4 regions of the Rhizobium sp. P1_E6 genome follow, and region 2 is predicted to be linked to each of the others. Evidence: predicted binding sites of a transcription regulator. Region 2 holds the regulator's gene; each other region holds the start of a gene.
The links. Region 2 encodes PhoB, which activates phosphate uptake and scavenging genes when phosphate is short. Its sites were predicted from a motif close to TGTCATNNANCTGTCAT; they were not measured.

Region 1 (4,246 bases), on a different contig from region 2:
GAACCCAGCGCATAGGCCGATTCCTTGAGCTGCGCAGGGACGACCAAGAAGACGTCGCGCATGACCGAGGAGATGAAAGGGATGATCATGATCGCCAGCACGATGCCTGACGTCAGCATGCCGATGCCGAGCGGAGCGCCCGAGAACAGCGCGCCGATCACCGGGATCGGGCCGAGCCAGTCGATCAGAACCGGCTGGATGTAATCCGACATGAAGGGAGCAAACGTAAAGAGACCCCACATGCCGTAAATGATCGAGGGGATGCCGGCGAGAAGCTCGACTGCGCCGCCGATCGGCCCGCGAATGGAGCGCGGCGCAACTTCGGTGATGAAAACCGCAATACCGAGGCTGACGGGAACGCCGATGATCATGGCGAGCGCCGAGGTGACCAGCGTACCGTAGATCGGCACAAGGCCTGCGAATTTCTCGGCAACCGGATCCCATTCCGTGCCGGTCAGGAAGCCGAAGCCGAAGGTCCGGAACGCGAGAAGCCCGCTCAGGGCCATGGAGATCGCCGCGGCCAGCAGGGCGGCGAGAACGAACAGGCCACAGCCCAAAACTATCCAGTAAAAAATACGATCGCCTGCGGCGCCGTCGCGGCGCTTCACGCCCGCGGTGTCGGCGGGCAGCGATGCCAATGCTTCGCTCATATCCGTACGCTCTGCTGCTTTGAGGGGGTATCAAAGGTATCAGGGGCGGAAAGCTTGGCTTTCCGCCCCGACTGCAGTTTCGTCAGGATCAGCCCTTGAAGGAGGCCGTCCAGTAACCTTCGATCTGCTTCACGAGCGTGTCCGGAAGCGGAACGTAGTCGAGCGAGGAAGCTTCCTTCTGGCCCTTTTCGAGAGCCCACTTGAAGAAGGCAAAAGCAGCCTTGGAGCGAGCAGCGTCCTTTGGCTCCTTGTACATGATTGCCCAGGTGGTCGCCGTGATCGGCCAGGCCTTTTCGCCCGGAGCGTTGGTCATGATCAGGTAGAAGTCCTGAGCCTTGCCCCATTCTGCGCTTGCAGCGGCAGCCGAGAAGCTTTCAGCATTCGGCTTCGGATACTGGCCGGAAGCGTTCTGGATGAGAACGTAGGGCAGCTTGTTCTGCAGGGCGTAGGCGTATTCGACGTAGCCGATCGAGTCCTTGACGCGGGTGACGTAAGCAGCAACGCCTTCGTTGCCTTTGCCGCCGATGCCGACCGGCCAATTGACGGCAGTGCCTTCACCGACCTTCGACTTCCAGTCCGGGTTTACCTTGGAGAAGAAGTTCGTCCAGTTGAAAGAGGTGCCCGAACCGTCCGAACGGTGAACGACGGCGATCTGGCTGTCGGGCAGCTTCAGGCCCGGGTTCAGATCGGCGATGGCCTTGTCGTTCCACTTGGTGACGTTGCCGAGGTAGATGTCGGCGAGAACCTTGCCCGAGAGCTTCAGTTCGCCTGATTTGATGCCCTTGACGTTGATGACGGGAACGATGCCGCCGACAACGAGCGGAAACTGGCCAAAGCCGCCAGCCGTCAGATCTTCCGGCTTGAGCGGGGCGTCAGAAGCGCCGAAGTCAACCGTTGCAGCCTTGATCTGGGCGATACCACCGCCCGAACCGATCGACTGGTAATTCAGCTTGTCGCCGGTTTCCTTGTTGTAGTCTGCCGACCACTTCGAAAGAACCGGGTAGACGAAGGTGGAGCCAGCGCCGGTAATGTCGGCAGCGGAAGCCGAGACTGCCAGAGCGGCAACCAGGCCGGCGCCGAGGCAGGCCGAAAGGAGTTTCTTGGTGAGCATTTGCGACTCTTCCCTGATGGAACTAGAGGACGACGAGGCTCGGCGCCATGGAGGGGGTGTCCACTGTCAGGGGCGCTGAATTTCCTCGTCACGGGAAGGCGGCTAGGCGTCTATTATTACAGTTTGATGACAGTTTGTGACGGGTGACATGAAATGCAAAGCTGTGCATAAGCCACTGAAGCCACTGACTTTCCTAATAAATCGCGCATCAACAAAGCCCTAGCGAAGGAGGTGCGGCCCTATTGCCGCAGGGCTGCGGTCGATTGCCGCAGCCCAGTTCGAAAATGTCGCAATCAGACCTTGGAAATCCCGTAGCGCGCGGCAGGCCTGTCGAGAGAAAGGTTCGGGCCAAGCCCATGACGAGCGGCCGTATAGGCGTCAAAATCGGTGATATCAGGCAGCGAAGGGATGGTGATCACCTCGCCCTGATCGAAACCCGCGAGAGCGGCATCCACCATGTCGGCCACGTCCATCACCATGGATGGTGGGAAGCTGTCGAAGGAACCGCCGACACGCTCGAAGATCTCGGTGCGGGTCAGGCCCGGCAACACAGCCTGGATCTTGACGCCCTTCGGACCGGCTTCGGCATTCAGCGCATGGGTGAGGTTCAACACGAAAGCCTTGGTGGCGCTGTAAGTGCCGTTGAAACGCTCGGGGATGAAGGCGACGACGGAGGCGATGTTGATGACTGCGCCCTTGCCGCGTTCGGCGAAAGTCTGGGCGGCGGCAACGGCAAGCCGGTTTGCTGCGACGACGTTCAGTTCGATCATGGTTTCGAGATAGTCGATGTCATCTTCGAGCAGCGTGCCCTTCGGGCCGATGCCGGCATTGTTGACGAGGAGCGTGATGGCCTTGTCGTCGCGCAGGCGCTGCTCGACCTTGCGCACGTCCTCGCGCTTGGTGAGGTCAGCGGGCAGCACGTCCACCTTGATGCCCTGCTCTGCCGAGAGCTTTTCCGAGAGCGCATTCAGGCGACTGGCGTCACGGGCGACGAGCAGAAGATCGTAGCCGCGCTTGGCAAGCCGGTCGGCATAGGTTGCGCCGATGCCCGAAGAGGCGCCGGTGACGAGAGCAGTTCCGAGAGTGGAGGCAGACATGGTTCCATCCTTTCGTGATTGGAAATTAGAGGTATATGCCACCATATGAGGAGCGAACCCGAATTTACGCAAGGGGCGCGACGAAAAATAAACGTAGCGGCGTTTGGCGCGTCATCAATATGCTAGAGACATCCGCCGCAGGAGAATGATGATGAATGAACGGGCGAAGCTCTTCGAGGGCTGGCAGATCTGCAGCAACAGCGCGCTGAAGAGAGCGACTCGCCAGCTCGGCCAGCTCTATGATGACGTCATCGATGCGAGCGGCCTCAGAGGCACGCAATATACGCTGATGACGCAGATCCATATGAATTCCGGCTCATCGCTGAAGGTTCTGGCCGAAAACATGGTGATGGATCTTTCAGCGCTCGGCCACACGCTCAAGCCGCTGATCCGGGACGGGCTGGTGGAACTCGTGCCCGACGAGAAGGACCGCCGCGTCAAGCGCACCAGGCTGACGGAAGCCGGCATCGACAAATGGCAGGAAGCGACCCGACTCTGGCGGGAAGCGCATCAACGCTTCGAGCATCTCTTGGGCCAAGAACAGGCAAAGGCCCTGCGCGACACGCTGAACCTGATTGCCTCGAAGGATTTCGCCAGCCGCTTCCGGGCTGGCGAAAACAAAGGCTGATCCGCGACGTCAGAGGCGGATCACATAATCCTTGCGAGTCGTTTCAATCACTTCCCAGGTTCCGTTGAAGCCCGGTCTGAGGATGAGGCGGTCGCCGGCTTTGAGGTGAATGGCCTCGCCGCCGTCTTCGGTCACGATGGAATGGCCGGAGAGGATGCTGAAATATTCCCATTCCTCATAGACGATACGCCACTTGCCTGGCGTCGCCTCCCAGATGCCGGCATAAAGGCCGCCCTCGGCCTCCTCCAGGTTCCAGGTGCGGAATTGCGGATCGCCGGAGATAATGCGTTCGGCGGCGGGAGCGCCGACTTCCGGTTCGATGCTGTCGATATCGAAGGGGATAACGTTTGCCATGGTCACCGCGCCGAGGTCAGAAGTTTCAGGCCGAAGCCCATGAAGATGACGCCGGCCGCGGCATCGAGTGTCTTGCGGCCGCGCGCATAGGCGCCGGCAACGGCCGGATTGCGCAGCACCGTCAACACGAAGGAGTACCAGAGCGAGGAGACCAGAACCATCGTGGCGACAGCCGAAGCACCCTGTATCCAGCTGTGCTCGACCGGAAGTGTCGCTGCAAAGAGGGAGGCGACGAAAAAGGCCGATTTCGGATTGGCGAGATTGGTCGCGAGCCCCGAATAGAAGGCCTGCTTCGGACCAATCCCTGCCGGCGCGGCATTCGGCTCACTGCCGCTTACCTTGCGCCAGCTGTTCCAGACGAGCTTCGCGCCGAGGAAGCAAAGATAAAGCCCGCCTGCGACCTTCA
Region 2 (4,246 bases):
CCAGCCAAGAGTCGACAGTCGCGTAGTGAGCCAGGGCACCACCGGCCATGCCCTGGCGCCACCAGTTCGCAATGATTGCCTCCGAAGGCTTGGCCCCATCGAGGTTGTAGCCGTAGAACGGATTCTCAGGGACGAAACGGTAGAACTCCGCCCGGTTGCCCAGCATGCCTGCCCGGATCGCTTCGAACCACTCCGGCGGTTGACCGGACGGATTTTCCGCGCTCCGGTACATGTTCGGTGTCAGCGAAGCGACCAGCACCGCCTTCGCGACGCGCTCCTGATGGCGAGCCACATAGCGAGCCACCTCACCGCCACCTGTCGAGTGCCCGATATGGATCGCGTCGCGCAGGTTGAGGTGCTCGGTCAGGGCCGCGAGGTCGGCAACCCAGTGGTCCATATCGTTGCCGGTGCCGGGCTGGTCGGACCGGCCGTGGCCGCGCCGGTCGTGGGCGATCACCCGATACCCCTGATGAAGGAAGTATGTCATCTGGGCGTCCCAGTCGTCCGCTGTCAGCGGCCAGCCGTGGCTGAAAACGATCGGTTGGCCCGAGCCCCAGTCCTTGTAGAAGATGTTTACGCCGTCCGTGGTCGTGATTGTAGGCATCGCGTCGCTCCATCTGCGCTGTTAAACATTCATTGGAAGATAATAAATCACTAAATAAAGCCATCCATCCACGCGCTATTGCAATAGCCGACGCAAGATTGCCACGCATGCCTCATCTTTCGAGGCCCAGGCACATGATCCGACACAAGAATTGGTCAGTCTCACATAATGTAGGTCAGCGCCGATAATTGCGGGTCACGACAGGTAGGCTTTTAGACATTTAGCTTTCCTTCTCTGACTGGACACAGTTGACTGCGAAATACTTCCGATGAAGCATTCGACTATGTCCCTAGATTGCGGCGTTAATTAAATCCCCCTTTTATCAAGGACAAATACCTTGTACGTTCGAGCTATGCCTTAAAGGCATAGCGGGGACGCGATGGAACTCAGGCATTTGCGCTATTTTATTGCTGTTGCGGAAGAGGGAAGCTTACTGACCGCAGCCGAGCGGCGGCTACACACTTCCCAGCCCTCACTCAGCAGGCAAATTCGCGATCTGGAAACCGAAGTCGGTGTAAAACTGCTGGAACGGCAGCCGCGCGGCGTGACGCTCACCGCCGCCGGTAAAGTGTTTCTTGATCACGCGCGGCTGGCGTTGTTGCAAGTCGAGGCGGCTGCGGAAGGGGCCCGGCGGGCAGAGCAGCCGCAAAAGCAGTCGTTCACTATCGGTTTTCTCGCAGGGCAAGAGGTCGTGTGGCTACCCCATGCACTGCGCATTATTCGTGAGGAAGCGCCGGAGGTTGAAATCATATTGTCCAGTCAGTCTTCCCCGGACCTTGCTCTGGCACTGATGCGAGGCAAGCTGGACGTCGCTTTCCTTCGCCCCGAGACGCAGAGTGTTGGTGTGTCGTTCAAGTTTTTAGCCAAGGAGCCACTGATCGCCGTGCTGCCGGCTGACCATCGCTTGACGTCGCAGAAAAAGATCCGGCCACAGGATCTTGCCCGCGAAACTTACGTCAGTTCGGCTAGAATTTCTCCGGTCTTGCAATCCGTGATCCAGGAGTACGCGTCGAACRTTGGGATCACACTCAAGGCAGAGTACGAAGGTGAAGGCCTACCATCAGCAATGTCGCTCGTCGTGTCTACAGGTGGAATAACGCTTATTCCGCTTTATGCGCAAAATATGCTGACGCCAAATGTCGTTGCCAGAGCACTTGAGGGTGTGCCTCCGACAATTGATCTCACCTTAGGATACAACGATTCAAATTCCTCACCTTTGCTCCGCCGATTTTTGTCTCGTTCTGATGAACTAGTCGCCAACGTACAAAATCAGAGCATCATCCGCTATGCTGAAGTTCCATAGCAGAGCTCACGCTCATCTTGGTGACGGCTTCGATTGGCTAGCGCCAGCAAGCCGACAGTCCCCTTCCGGCCCCAAATCAGTCGATGCTCAAGGCTCAGAGAATGTTCGCAATCGGCGCATAGCAGATGTCCCCGTCATCGCTTGAGCCCTCGCGATGCAAGGGGCATGTCGGTCAAGGCGTCAGCAAGCCAACGTCTACTCTTAAAAAGCCCACCCGAACAAACAAACGGGCCGCCCGGTTACCCAGACGACCCGTTCGTGACCTCCGATCACTCGGATCAGGCTTCCATGGAATATCCCGCGCCGCGGACGGTGCGGATGACATCCTGCATGTTGGAGAAATTCAGCGCCTTGCGCAGGCGGCCGACATGGACGTCGACGGTGCGTTCATCCACGTAGATATCGTGACCCCAGACGCCATCGAGAAGCTGCGAGCGGGAGAAGACCCTGCCCGGCGACGACATCAGGAATTCCAAGAGGCGGAATTCGGTCGGGCCGAGGCGGACTTCGCGGCTCTTGCGATGGACGCGATGGGTTTCGCGATCGAGCTCGATATCACCACACTTCAAAACGGTGGAGAGAACCTCCGGACGGGCGCGTCGCAGCATCGCCTTGACGCGGGCAACGAGTTCCGGCGTGGAGAAGGGCTTGACGACATAGTCATCCGCGCCGGTCGAGAGACCGCGAACGCGCTCGCTCTCTTCGCCGCGTGCCGTCAGCATGATGATCGGCAGACGCTCGGTTTCCGGCCGCATGCGCAGCCGGCGGCAGAGCTCGATGCCGGAAACGCCCGGCAGCATCCAGTCAAGGATGAGCAGGTCCGGGGTGCGCTCCTGAAGCCGGATTTCGGCCTCGTCGCCACGGAGGATCGTATCCACCTCGAAACCTTCAGCCTCGAGATTGTAGCGGAGAAGCACGCTGAGTGCCTCTTCATCTTCAACAACTGCAACTCTTGGGATCATGCGTGTCAGTCTCCTAATGCATGATCCTTAAACCGGGGGTGATTTAAGCAAGGGACCATGCAGGAACTCGGAATTGGCTGCGACCCTTGCGCGCCCCAGCGCGGGGCGCGCACGCAATCGGCAGGTCCAGATTACTCCGTCACCGCACCAACGGTATTGGAGCTGTCGTCCTTCGGACGCTCGCCCTCCGGCTGGGCGCCGGTTGCCATGTAGTAGATCGTCTCGGCGATGTTGGTTGCATGGTCGCCGATGCGCTCGATGTTCTTGGCGCAGAAGAGAAGATGCGTGCAGCTCGTGATGTTGCGCGGATCTTCCATCATGTAGGTCAGGAGTTCGCGGAACAGCGAAGTGTACATCGCGTCGATCTCGTCGTCGCGTTCGCGGATCGCATTCGCCTTGTCAGCTGAACGATTGGTGTAGACGTCGAGCACTTCCTTGAGCTGGACGAGCGCCAGTTCGGAGAGATGCTCGAGGCCGCGGGCGAGCTTGCGCGGAACGCCGGTGCTCTGCACCGCGATGACGCGCTTTGCCGTGTTCTTGCCGAGATCGCCGACGCGCTCGAGGTCGGCGGCGATGCGGATCGAACCCATGATCTCGCGAAGGTCGGAGGCCATCGGCTGGCGACGGGCGATCGTGACGATCGCCTTGTCGTTGATCTCGCGCTCGGCGTGATCGAGGATCACATCGTCGGAAATGACCTTCTGAGCAAGCGCGGTATCGCCGTTGACGAGCGCGCGGACAGCGTCGCCGCCCATCTGTTCGGCAAGACCACCCATCTCGGAAATGCGCCGGGACAGGAATTTCAGATCGTCATCGTAAGCAGAGAAAATATGTGTTGATGCCATGGGGCTTTGTCCTCGAAAATCGGGAAGGCTTCACATCGCCAAAATCAGCCGAAGCGACCCATGATGTAGTCCTGGGTACGCGGATCGTCCGGGTTGGTGAACATCTTGTCGGTATCGTTCTCCTCGACCAGGTTGCCGAGGTGGAACATAGCCGTGCGCTGCGATACGCGAGCGGCCTGCTGCATGGAATGCGTCACGATGACGATCGTGTAGTTTTCACGCAGCTCGTGGATCAGCTCTTCGACCTTGGCAGTTGCGATCGGGTCGAGCGCCGAGCAGGGCTCGTCCATCAGGATGACTTCCGGGCTGACGGCAACGGCGCGTGCGATGYACAGACGCTGCTGCTGACCGCCGGAAAGGCCGGTGCCGGATTCATGCACGCGATCCTTGACCTCATTCCAGAGGCCGGCGCGCTGCAGGCTCGTCTCGACAATCTGGTCGAGGTCGGCCTTGGACTTGGCAAGGCCATGGATGCGCGGACCGTAAGAAACGTTTTCATAGATCGTCTTCGGGAACGGGTTCGGCTTCTGGA
Region 3 (4,246 bases), on a different contig from region 2:
GCCGGGGCCTCCTCCCACCTACGCCTTCGGGCTCGCTCCGGTCGAAAAGTTCGGGATTATAGTTTTGGACGCAAGCAGCTTCCTTCAGAAAGCGAGCCTGCCCAAATGGGCATTGCTGCTCGCCTTGTCGGCCATATCAGTCCTTTTCCTCGAACTCTTCGCGCTGCCCGCCTCGCTGCTGATCGGCCCGATGGTTGCCGCCATCGTACTGGCCCTGACCGTCGGCAGGGGTCAGCTGCGCGTGCCCTACTGGCCACTGCAGTTCGGCCAGGTGCTGGTCGGCCTCTTGATGGCGCGCAACATTACACCCGACATCCTCGGCACCATGGCCAAGGATGCGCCGCTCTTCTTTCTCTTCATCGTCTCGGTCATCGCCATTGCCGCCGGCCTCGGCTGGCTGCTCACGCGCTGGCAGGTGCTGCCCGGCACGACCGCCGTCTGGGGCTCTTCACCCGGCGGTGCCTCGGCCATGGTCATCATGTCGGAGGCCTATGGCGCCGATGCTCGCCTCGTCGCCTTCATGCAATACCTGCGCGTCGTCTTCGTCGCCGTCGGCGCCTCCGTCATCTCCCGTCTCTGGATTGCCGCAGATGGCGAGGAGCCGCCGCCGGTGATCTTCTTCCCACCCGTCGACTGGCCGGCCTTCGCCATGACCATGGTCTTCGCTGCTATCTGCTGCTACGGCGTCTTCCGCCTCCGCATCCAGGGCGGCAATATCGTCATCCCGCTGATTGGCGGCGCCGTTCTGCAGGGCTTCGGACTGTTGAAGATCGAGCTGCCGATGTGGATCCTGGCGCTGAGCTACGCACTGATCGGCTGGAGCATCGGCCTGCGCTTTACCCGCTCGATCATCAAGCATGCCGCCCGCGCCTTGCCGCGCGTCTCCGCTTCCATCCTCATACTGATGACGCTCTGCGGCTGCATGGCGGTGGCGCTCCACAAATTCGCCGGCATCGACCCGCTGACCGCCTATCTGGCGACCAGCCCCGGCGGCGCCGATTCCGTCGCCATCATCGCCGCCTCAAGCGATGTCGACGTGCCCTTCGTCATGGCCATGCAGACCGGCCGCTTCATGATGATCCTGTTGATCGGCCCGGCGCTCGCCCGCTTCATCGCCCGCCGGTCGGGGCTTGCGGAGCAGTCCGTCTAAGTTCGCGGCGAAAACCGAATTTTGCCCTTAGCGGGCATGATCTCAGGTCGTCGGCTCGAACCGGAGTATCCCGGCCACCTGCGGCCCGGACCCGGAATCCGCAGGATGGGAGACACCATCCATGACCTGAACCTCCGGGAAATCAAAGGGGCTGACGCCCGCAATGCATGCGACGTTGATGCCGAACTGGTTTGGATTCGAGCGGCGCTGATGATGGGTATAGATGCCGCAGGTCTTGCAGAAATAGTGCCTGGCGATGCCGGTATTGAATTGATAAAGCGTCAGATTGTCTTCGCCCTGGACAAATTCGATATCCGAAAGCTGTGCCGAGACGACAATTGCGCCCCGCATCCGGCAGTAGGAGCATGAACAGCGGCGAATCGTGTTGAATGCGTCGGCGAGCCGGACGCGGAACCTGACGGAACCGCAGTGGCACGCTGCATCATGTTGTTGTCTCTCGTCGCTCATTGCCAGCCACCCTCGTTGTTCTCAGTAGAAGCGCTACACATTTTTTGCTGAGATTGTTCTACGACCAGCGCTCGCAGAAGGCCTCGATGTCGTTGGACTGGAAGTCCGCGAGCCGCTCCATGATGGTCTCGAATGGCCAATCCCACCAAGCGATGGAAGCAAGCTTCTCTGCGATATCCCGCGTGAACCGCTCGCGAATGAATTTGGCCGGAACGCCGCCGACGATCGTATATGGCTGGACGTCTTTGGTGACGACCGCTCCTGCAGCAAGCACGGCACCGTCTCCGACCTTTACACCCGGCAACACGATGACCCCATGGCCAATCCAGACGTCATGACCGATGACGGCGCGATCTCCCTTGCGCTCATCGAAGAAGGACTGATCGCGCACGGCATCAGCTGAGTAATATTCAGGGCAATAGCTGAAACGATGCATGGACGGGCGGTCCATCGGATGATTGGGCGCGCCGATCCTGACCTCTGCTGCAATAGCGCAGAATTTTCCAATCGTCGCGTCACCGACGATACAGCGAGGGCCCAGATAGGAATAATCCCCGAGTTCGACCGTGTGCAGAGATGTGTCCGCCAAGATCTCGCAGCATCTGCCTATATCGGAATCTCTGATACTCGCCGTCGAGTGGATAACGGTCTCGGCGATTTTGGGGCGATTTGGTTGTGTGGTCGAGTGCATTGACAGTCTCCAGGTGTTGGCCTGCCTACCCGGGGACAATGAAGGATATGTGACGCTAGACTGCCAAAGAACCGGGCAGCGAAATCAGTTATAGAAGGCCATCAGATCAGGAGCGCGGCAGGCTGCCATCGCTGGCCTTCGCCGCATAAAAACGCTGAAGCCCTGCCCAACGCCCCGGCGTCATGCCATAGGCCTTCTTGAAATGCCGGATGAAATGCGCCTGGTCGGCAAAGCCGGTCGCGGCGGCCACGTCGGCAAAACCTTCGCCCTCGCCCATCAGGGCCTTTGCCTGCTGCAGCCGCCGCATCACCATGTAACGGTGCGGGCTGGTGGCAAAGGCTGTGCGGAAATGCCGTGACAGGGTGAAACGGTCGAGCCCGGTAATGCTCTCCAGCTCGCCCGAGCGCACCGGCCGCAGAGCATGCGCCTCCAGATAATCCCGCGCCGCCCGCACCTGTTTCCAGGCGACAGTGCCCAGAACCCGTCGGCGCACCTGCGAATGCCGCGACAGGCCACCTGCCACGCGGCTGACGAAATCATCGACGAAGAGTTCGTCCAGCTCCCGGTCCAGTTCGCCGAGTGCGGCGAGCAGTACCTGGGCCAGCGCTCCGTCGGCGATCACGGGCTGGTCGACGAAGGGAAGACCTATCTTTTCCGCCTCAAGGCATTCCATCAGCAGCGCCGGCTCCATATAGAGCATGCGGTAATGCAGCCCGGCTTCGGTCGCAGCTCCTCCATCGTGCTCCTCGTCGGGATGCAGCACGATGACCTGCCCCGGCATGCTGAAGCGCCGCTCGCCGCGATAGGTGAAGGTCTGCACGCCGTGCAGGGTGACGCCGAGCGCATAGGTATCATGCCGGTGCGGCTCGAACATGTTGCCCGAGAACTGCGCCTCGATGCGCTCGATGCCGGGAAAAGCCGGCGCAGTCAGGATGCCGCTGCCGGCGGGCGCGGCCAGTATGCCGCTGCCGGCCTGCGGCTCGCACAAACGTTCAAGACCTTCGAAGACCTGCGGCGTTAGATCCTGGCTCAATGCCCGTAACTACCCTTATGAAGTCGATACCCTGATGAAAGAGACTGGAATGTTTGATACCAAAATTGCGATCGTCCTGCGAAACAATCTTGCCGGCTGGCAGAAGCTGAATGTCACAGCCTTCCTTTCGACAGGCATCGCCGGGCAATATCCTGACATTATCGGCGAACCCTACAAGGACCGCGCCGGCAATCTCTACAACCCGCTATCCATCCAGCCGATCATCGTCCTGTCGGCCGACGAAGCGACGATATCGACGATCCACCGCCGCGCGCTGGAACGCGAGGTGACCTCCTCGGTCTTCATCGAAGAAATGTTTTCAACCGGCCACGACGCCGCTAACCGGGCCGTCTTTGCCGAATACGCCCCGGACGACGCCAAGGTCGTCGGCATTGCGCTCCGCGCCGATAAGAAGATCGTCGACAAGATCACCAAGGGCGCGACGATGCAGCATTGAGGCAAGACGGCCGGGTAACCCCCGGCCGTTCTCGTTTCAGCCTGGCAGCAGCTGTCGGCAATCTGCACGGCGTTCAGCGCCGCCCCTTCAGCAACTGGTCGCCGACGACGAAGAGCGCAATGCTGCGCCCGGAGGGATCGCCGAGATCTTTCCTGACGCGGCCGACCAGCACATCGTCCTGGCCTGATGCTTCCGACGGCATCAGGAAATGATTGTCCGCGCGGTCGCCCACCAGCCGCAGGCCCGGAGCATCGGCGCCCGGATACAGGTGATGCCGATCGCAAGCTCATCCGCGCCAAGGATACACCTGCCCTCTCTTCGATTCGACGCCTGAAACGCAAACGTCCCCCGCATCGCTGCGGAGGACGGTTAAAATCGACCAAGGACAGGGCAGCCGTCAGGCGCCGCCCGATCAGCTCTGGGTGATCGGCGCGATCTGGATTTCGA
Region 4 (4,246 bases), on a different contig from region 2:
TGGTCGGTCTCTCGCTGTCGTCGATCTTCCTGATCTACACGCAGTCGAGCATCACGCAGACCTTTTTCGTGACTGCCGCTTCCTTTGGCGCGCTGTCGCTCTTCGGCTACACGACCAAGCGTGACCTGTCGGCAATGGGCTCGTTCCTGATCATGGGCCTCTTCGGCCTGATCATCGCTTCGCTGGTCAACATCTTCCTGGCTTCGTCTGCCCTGCAGTTCGCAATCTCCGCGATCGGCGTGCTGATTTTCGCAGGCCTCACCGCCTACGATACGCAACGCATCAAGGAAATGTACTTTGAAGCAGACGGTTCTGATGTCGCCGGCCGCAAGGCCATCATGGGTGCGCTGACGCTCTACCTCGACTTCATCAACCTCTTCATGTTCCTGCTGCAGTTCATGGGTAACCGGAAATAAGCAGGGTCGGAATGAAAACGAAAAGGCGGCCTCGGCCGCCTTTTTTGTTGCGAGCAGTTCGCTGGAGTGCTTCAACGGGGCCAGTCCTCCAACAGTGCCGATCGATCCGAAATGCCCCCTATCCTGCGCGACGCCATTCCCTCCGATCTTCCCGCCATTACCGAGATCTACCGCGAATCGGTGCTGAACAGCACCTCGAGCTACGAGATCACGCCGCCGACCGAAGCGGAAATGACGGCTCGCTTCTCCATCATCCGCGAGCAGGGCTACCCCTACATCGCTGCAACGGGCGAGGACGGAACCCTGCTTGGCTACGCCTATGCCTCCGCTTTCCGCACCCGCCCGGCCTATCGCTGGCTGGTCGAGGATTCGATCTATCTAGGCACGGAGGCGCGCGGAAAGGGTATCGGCAAACTGCTCCTTAGAGAGCTGATTTCCCGCTGCACGGCATCGGGTTTTCGGCAGATGACCGCGGTCATTGGCGGCGCGAGCCCTGCGTCGATCGCGCTTCACCGTTCGCTCGGTTTCGAAGAGCTCGGGCTGATGAAAGGCGCCGGCTACAAGCACGGCCGCTGGCTGGATACGATGCTGATGCAGCGAATACTCGGCGAAGGAACGGAAACGCATCCCGACCCCGCTGCCTATCCGGGCAACCTATTCAAGGGGTGATATCGCCTATTTGTCGACGAGCTTCAGCGACTTGTCGAAGACCTTCAGCACCAGTCCGAGCTCGTGGCCGCGCTTCAGGATCATTCCGTTGATGTTGACGACCGAATAGGCGCCCTGCTTGGCCGCGAGTTTCGGGTTTTTCTCGATGCGAAAAAGCGGCATTTCGCCCGAACGCTTGAAGACGGAGAAAACTGCCTTCTCCCTGGTGTGGTCGATGGCATAGTCTTTCCACTCGCCCTCACCCACCATGCGACCATAGATCCATAGAATCTGGTCGAGCTCCCGCCGGTGAAATGTCACCGGCATTGGGTCCTTGTTTTGTCTGTATTCCTTGAGATCAACGACGGTTGAAGAGCTATTGTCGACGGAGCGGCTTTCGCCGTGTCGCAAATCCGGCGTATCTGTCATCAGACTCCCAAGACCTCCACGTGTGACAGGAGAGTGACAGTTTGCCCGAGCCGCGGCAAATTGCAAGGGCACGGACTATCACACTGGGGACGAAACCTGCTTTCTCCGCAGCGCCGCATTTCAGTCAAAACAGCGCCTCATTTCCAAGAGAACTATAGGTTCCAGTTTGGCGCCAGCGCGCCAAAGGGCCCGGCGGAGCGTATCGACCTTAACCCCAGCCCCGAATACGCTTGGCCGGGCCGCCTGACATTCATCCGCAAGCGGATGAAATTCCTAGATATTTTTTCCCGCCATGACGACGGCCGCACCGAGGATTGCGCCCGGATCGCCGTTAGCTGTCACGGATTGCAAGAGAATCGCCGAGCCTTCCAGATCCGGTTTTTCCATGACGCTCGCCGGCAGGGTGAGCGTCATGGCCTTGCCGTCCCACATGCCGACAGTCTCCACATCGGTCACGCTGTGAAGGTAGGAAATCTTCTGGCCGCTGTTTTCGCCCTTCTCGACGTCGATCGTTTTTTCCTTGTCGAAATAAACGATCACAACATTGGCCTTGCCCTGGCCGGCACCGAGTTTGATCTCCAGCTCGTCGCCGCGCATGCGAGCATTAACAGGCACGGTCAGACCTTTGCCCTCATCCGCATAGCCGTTGACCTTGCCGTTGATGCCGGCAAGGTCCGCACCTGCGAGATGGTCACGGCCATTGACGATCGCCTGCGGCGTATAGATGTTGCTGCGGCCCATCATGCGGGCATAGCCGTACTGCCGCTCCGTATTTTCCTTTGAGCTCAGCGTGTCGGCCCAGCCGAGATAATTCCAGTAATCGACGTGATAGGCGAGTGCGATGACATTGCCCTGGCTGACGAGCTTGCGGAACGCAGCGTCTGCCGGCGGACAGGAGGCGCAGCCCTGCGCCGTGAATAGCTCAACGACGCCTTTCGGCGCGCCGTCTTCAGCCAGGAGCGGACCTGCAAACGCAAGCCCGGCGATCAGCGGGATCATAAAACGCGGGGACATTCACCAGCACCTCTTTTTCAGCGCCGACAGCGGTCTTCAACCGCCGGCTCTGAGATATGAACGTACGAATAATCCTTCCGGGTCCAAACGGAAAGTCACGAACGGGTGAGACGGAGGCCCAGGCGGATTGCGGCCGAAACACATCACCGTGAGCAGTGAAACAGCTCCGTTTTCCGCAAAGAAAAACCGCCGGAAATCGCTTTCCGGCGGTGATTATCAGGCAAGTATCTTAACAATCAGGCTGCGAGATCGCGCAGAACCGTCTGCAGGATGCCGCCATTGTTGAGGTAGACGACCTCGTCCAGCGTGTCGACGCGCGACAGCAGCGGAACGTCCTTCACCGTGCCATCGGCATAAGTGATCTTGGCGATCTTCTTTTCGCGCGGCTTGATGTTCTCGAGGCCTTCGATGGTGACGATTTCGTCACCCTTCAGGTCGAGGCTCTGCCACGTCGTGCCTTCTTCGAAGACGAAGGGGATAATGCCCATGCCGACCAGGTTCGAGCGGTGGATGCGCTCGAAGCTCTGAGCGATGACGGCCTTGACGCCAAGCAGGTTCGTGCCCTTTGCAGCCCAGTCGCGCGAAGAGCCGTTGCCGTATTCAACACCGGCGAAGATGACCAGCGGGACGCCTTCGGCCTTATACTGCATGGCCGCATCGTAGATCGACGTCTCTTCCTTGGACGGATAGTGAATGGTGTAGCCACCTTCCTTGCCGTTCGCGCCCAGCATGAAGTTACGGATGCGGATGTTGGCGAAGGTGCCACGCATCATCACCTCATGGTTGCCACGACGCGTACCGTACTGGTTGAAGTCGGCAACGGCGACGTCATGGCCGAGCAGGTAGGCGCCTGCCGGCGAAGCAGCCTTGATCGAACCGGCCGGGGAAATGTGGTCGGTGGTGATCTTGTCGCCGAAGAGGCCGAGAACGCGGGCGCCCTTGATATCGGAAATGCCGGTACCCTTCTTGCCCATGCCGACGAAATAGGGCGGGTTCTGAACATAGGTCGAATCGTCGTCCCAGGCATAGGTCTGGCCTGGGGGAACCTGAACGGCCTGCCAGTTTTCGTCGCCCTTGAAGACGTCGGCATACTTGGTTTCGTAAAGCTCGCGGGTGACATATTTCAGGATGAATTCCTGAACCTCGTGCGAAGTCGGCCAGATATCCTTCAGGAACACCGGATTGCCATCCTGGTCTTCGCCGATCGGCTCATTGGTCAGATCCTTCTGAACCGTACCGGCAAGAGCGTAGGCGACGACGAGCGGCGGCGAGGCGAGGTAGTTCGCCTGAACGTCCGGCGAGATGCGGCCTTCGAAGTTGCGGTTGCCCGAGAGCACGCCGGAAACGATCAGGCCCTTGTCGTTGATCGTCTTGGAGATCGGCGCCGGCAGCGGGCCGGAATTGCCGATGCAGGTCGTGCAGCCGAAGCCGACGAGGTTGAAACCGAGCTTGTCGAGGTCAGCCTGCAGGCCGGACTTGGCGAGATACTCGCCGACCACCTGCGATCCGGGAGCGAGCGAGGTCTTGACCCACGGCTTGGTCTTGAGGCCCTTGGCAACGGCGTTGCGGGCGAGAAGGCCGGCAGCGATCAGAACCGACGGGTTCGACGTATTGGTGCAGGACGTGATGGCGGCAATCGCCACATCGCCATGACCGAGATCGAAATCCGTGCCTTCGACCGCATAACGGTTGTTTAGCTGGCCGGGCTTCTTGTAGTCGGCATCCATCGAGCCGGCGAA

Region 1: the regulator PhoB is predicted to act here: its motif matches at 1,877-1,893, upstream of pstS (phosphate ABC transporter substrate-binding protein PstS).
Region 3: the regulator PhoB is predicted to act here: its motif matches at 2,348-2,364, upstream of AC1D35_RS00480 (DapH/DapD/GlmU-related protein).
Region 4: the regulator PhoB is predicted to act here: its motif matches at 1,516-1,532, upstream of AC1D35_RS11905 (DUF2794 domain-containing protein).

Annotation. Positions count from the first base shown of each region.
Region 1 covers NZ_JBFUBG010000003.1:170,234-174,479, forward strand. Annotated here, with positions in the region: gene pstC (phosphate ABC transporter permease subunit PstC) at 1-650, opposite strand, end outside; gene pstS (phosphate ABC transporter substrate-binding protein PstS) at 739-1,761, opposite strand; gene AC1D35_RS03540 (SDR family NAD(P)-dependent oxidoreductase) at 2,055-2,858, opposite strand; gene AC1D35_RS03545 (MarR family winged helix-turn-helix transcriptional regulator) at 3,010-3,486, shown strand; gene AC1D35_RS03550 (cupin domain-containing protein) at 3,496-3,840, opposite strand; gene AC1D35_RS03555 (LysE family transporter) at 3,843-4,246, opposite strand, start outside.
Region 2 covers NZ_JBFUBG010000006.1:11,806-16,051, reverse strand. Annotated here, with positions in the region: gene AC1D35_RS05485 (alpha/beta fold hydrolase) at 1-604, opposite strand, end outside; gene AC1D35_RS05480 (LysR family transcriptional regulator) at 984-1,907, shown strand; gene phoB (phosphate regulon transcriptional regulator PhoB) at 2,186-2,869, opposite strand; gene phoU (phosphate signaling complex protein PhoU) at 3,001-3,714, opposite strand; gene pstB (phosphate ABC transporter ATP-binding protein PstB) at 3,759-4,246, opposite strand, start outside.
Region 3 covers NZ_JBFUBG010000001.1:101,487-105,732, reverse strand. Annotated here, with positions in the region: gene AC1D35_RS00490 (AbrB family transcriptional regulator) at 56-1,150, shown strand; gene AC1D35_RS00485 (GFA family protein) at 1,193-1,618, opposite strand; gene AC1D35_RS00480 (DapH/DapD/GlmU-related protein) at 1,677-2,309, opposite strand; gene AC1D35_RS00475 (AraC family transcriptional regulator) at 2,416-3,342, opposite strand; gene AC1D35_RS00470 (DUF2000 family protein) at 3,392-3,799, shown strand; partial or broken gene AC1D35_RS00465 (Asd/ArgC dimerization domain-containing protein) at 3,853-4,055, opposite strand; gene AC1D35_RS00460 (YiaD family glycine zipper/OmpA-like lipoprotein) at 4,212-4,246, opposite strand, start outside.
Region 4 covers NZ_JBFUBG010000018.1:6,701-10,946, forward strand. Annotated here, with positions in the region: gene AC1D35_RS11895 (Bax inhibitor-1/YccA family protein) at 1-416, shown strand, start outside; gene AC1D35_RS11900 (GNAT family N-acetyltransferase) at 528-1,085, shown strand; gene AC1D35_RS11905 (DUF2794 domain-containing protein) at 1,092-1,493, opposite strand; gene AC1D35_RS11910 (DUF1223 domain-containing protein) at 1,767-2,507, opposite strand; gene acnA (aconitate hydratase AcnA) at 2,744-4,246, opposite strand, start outside.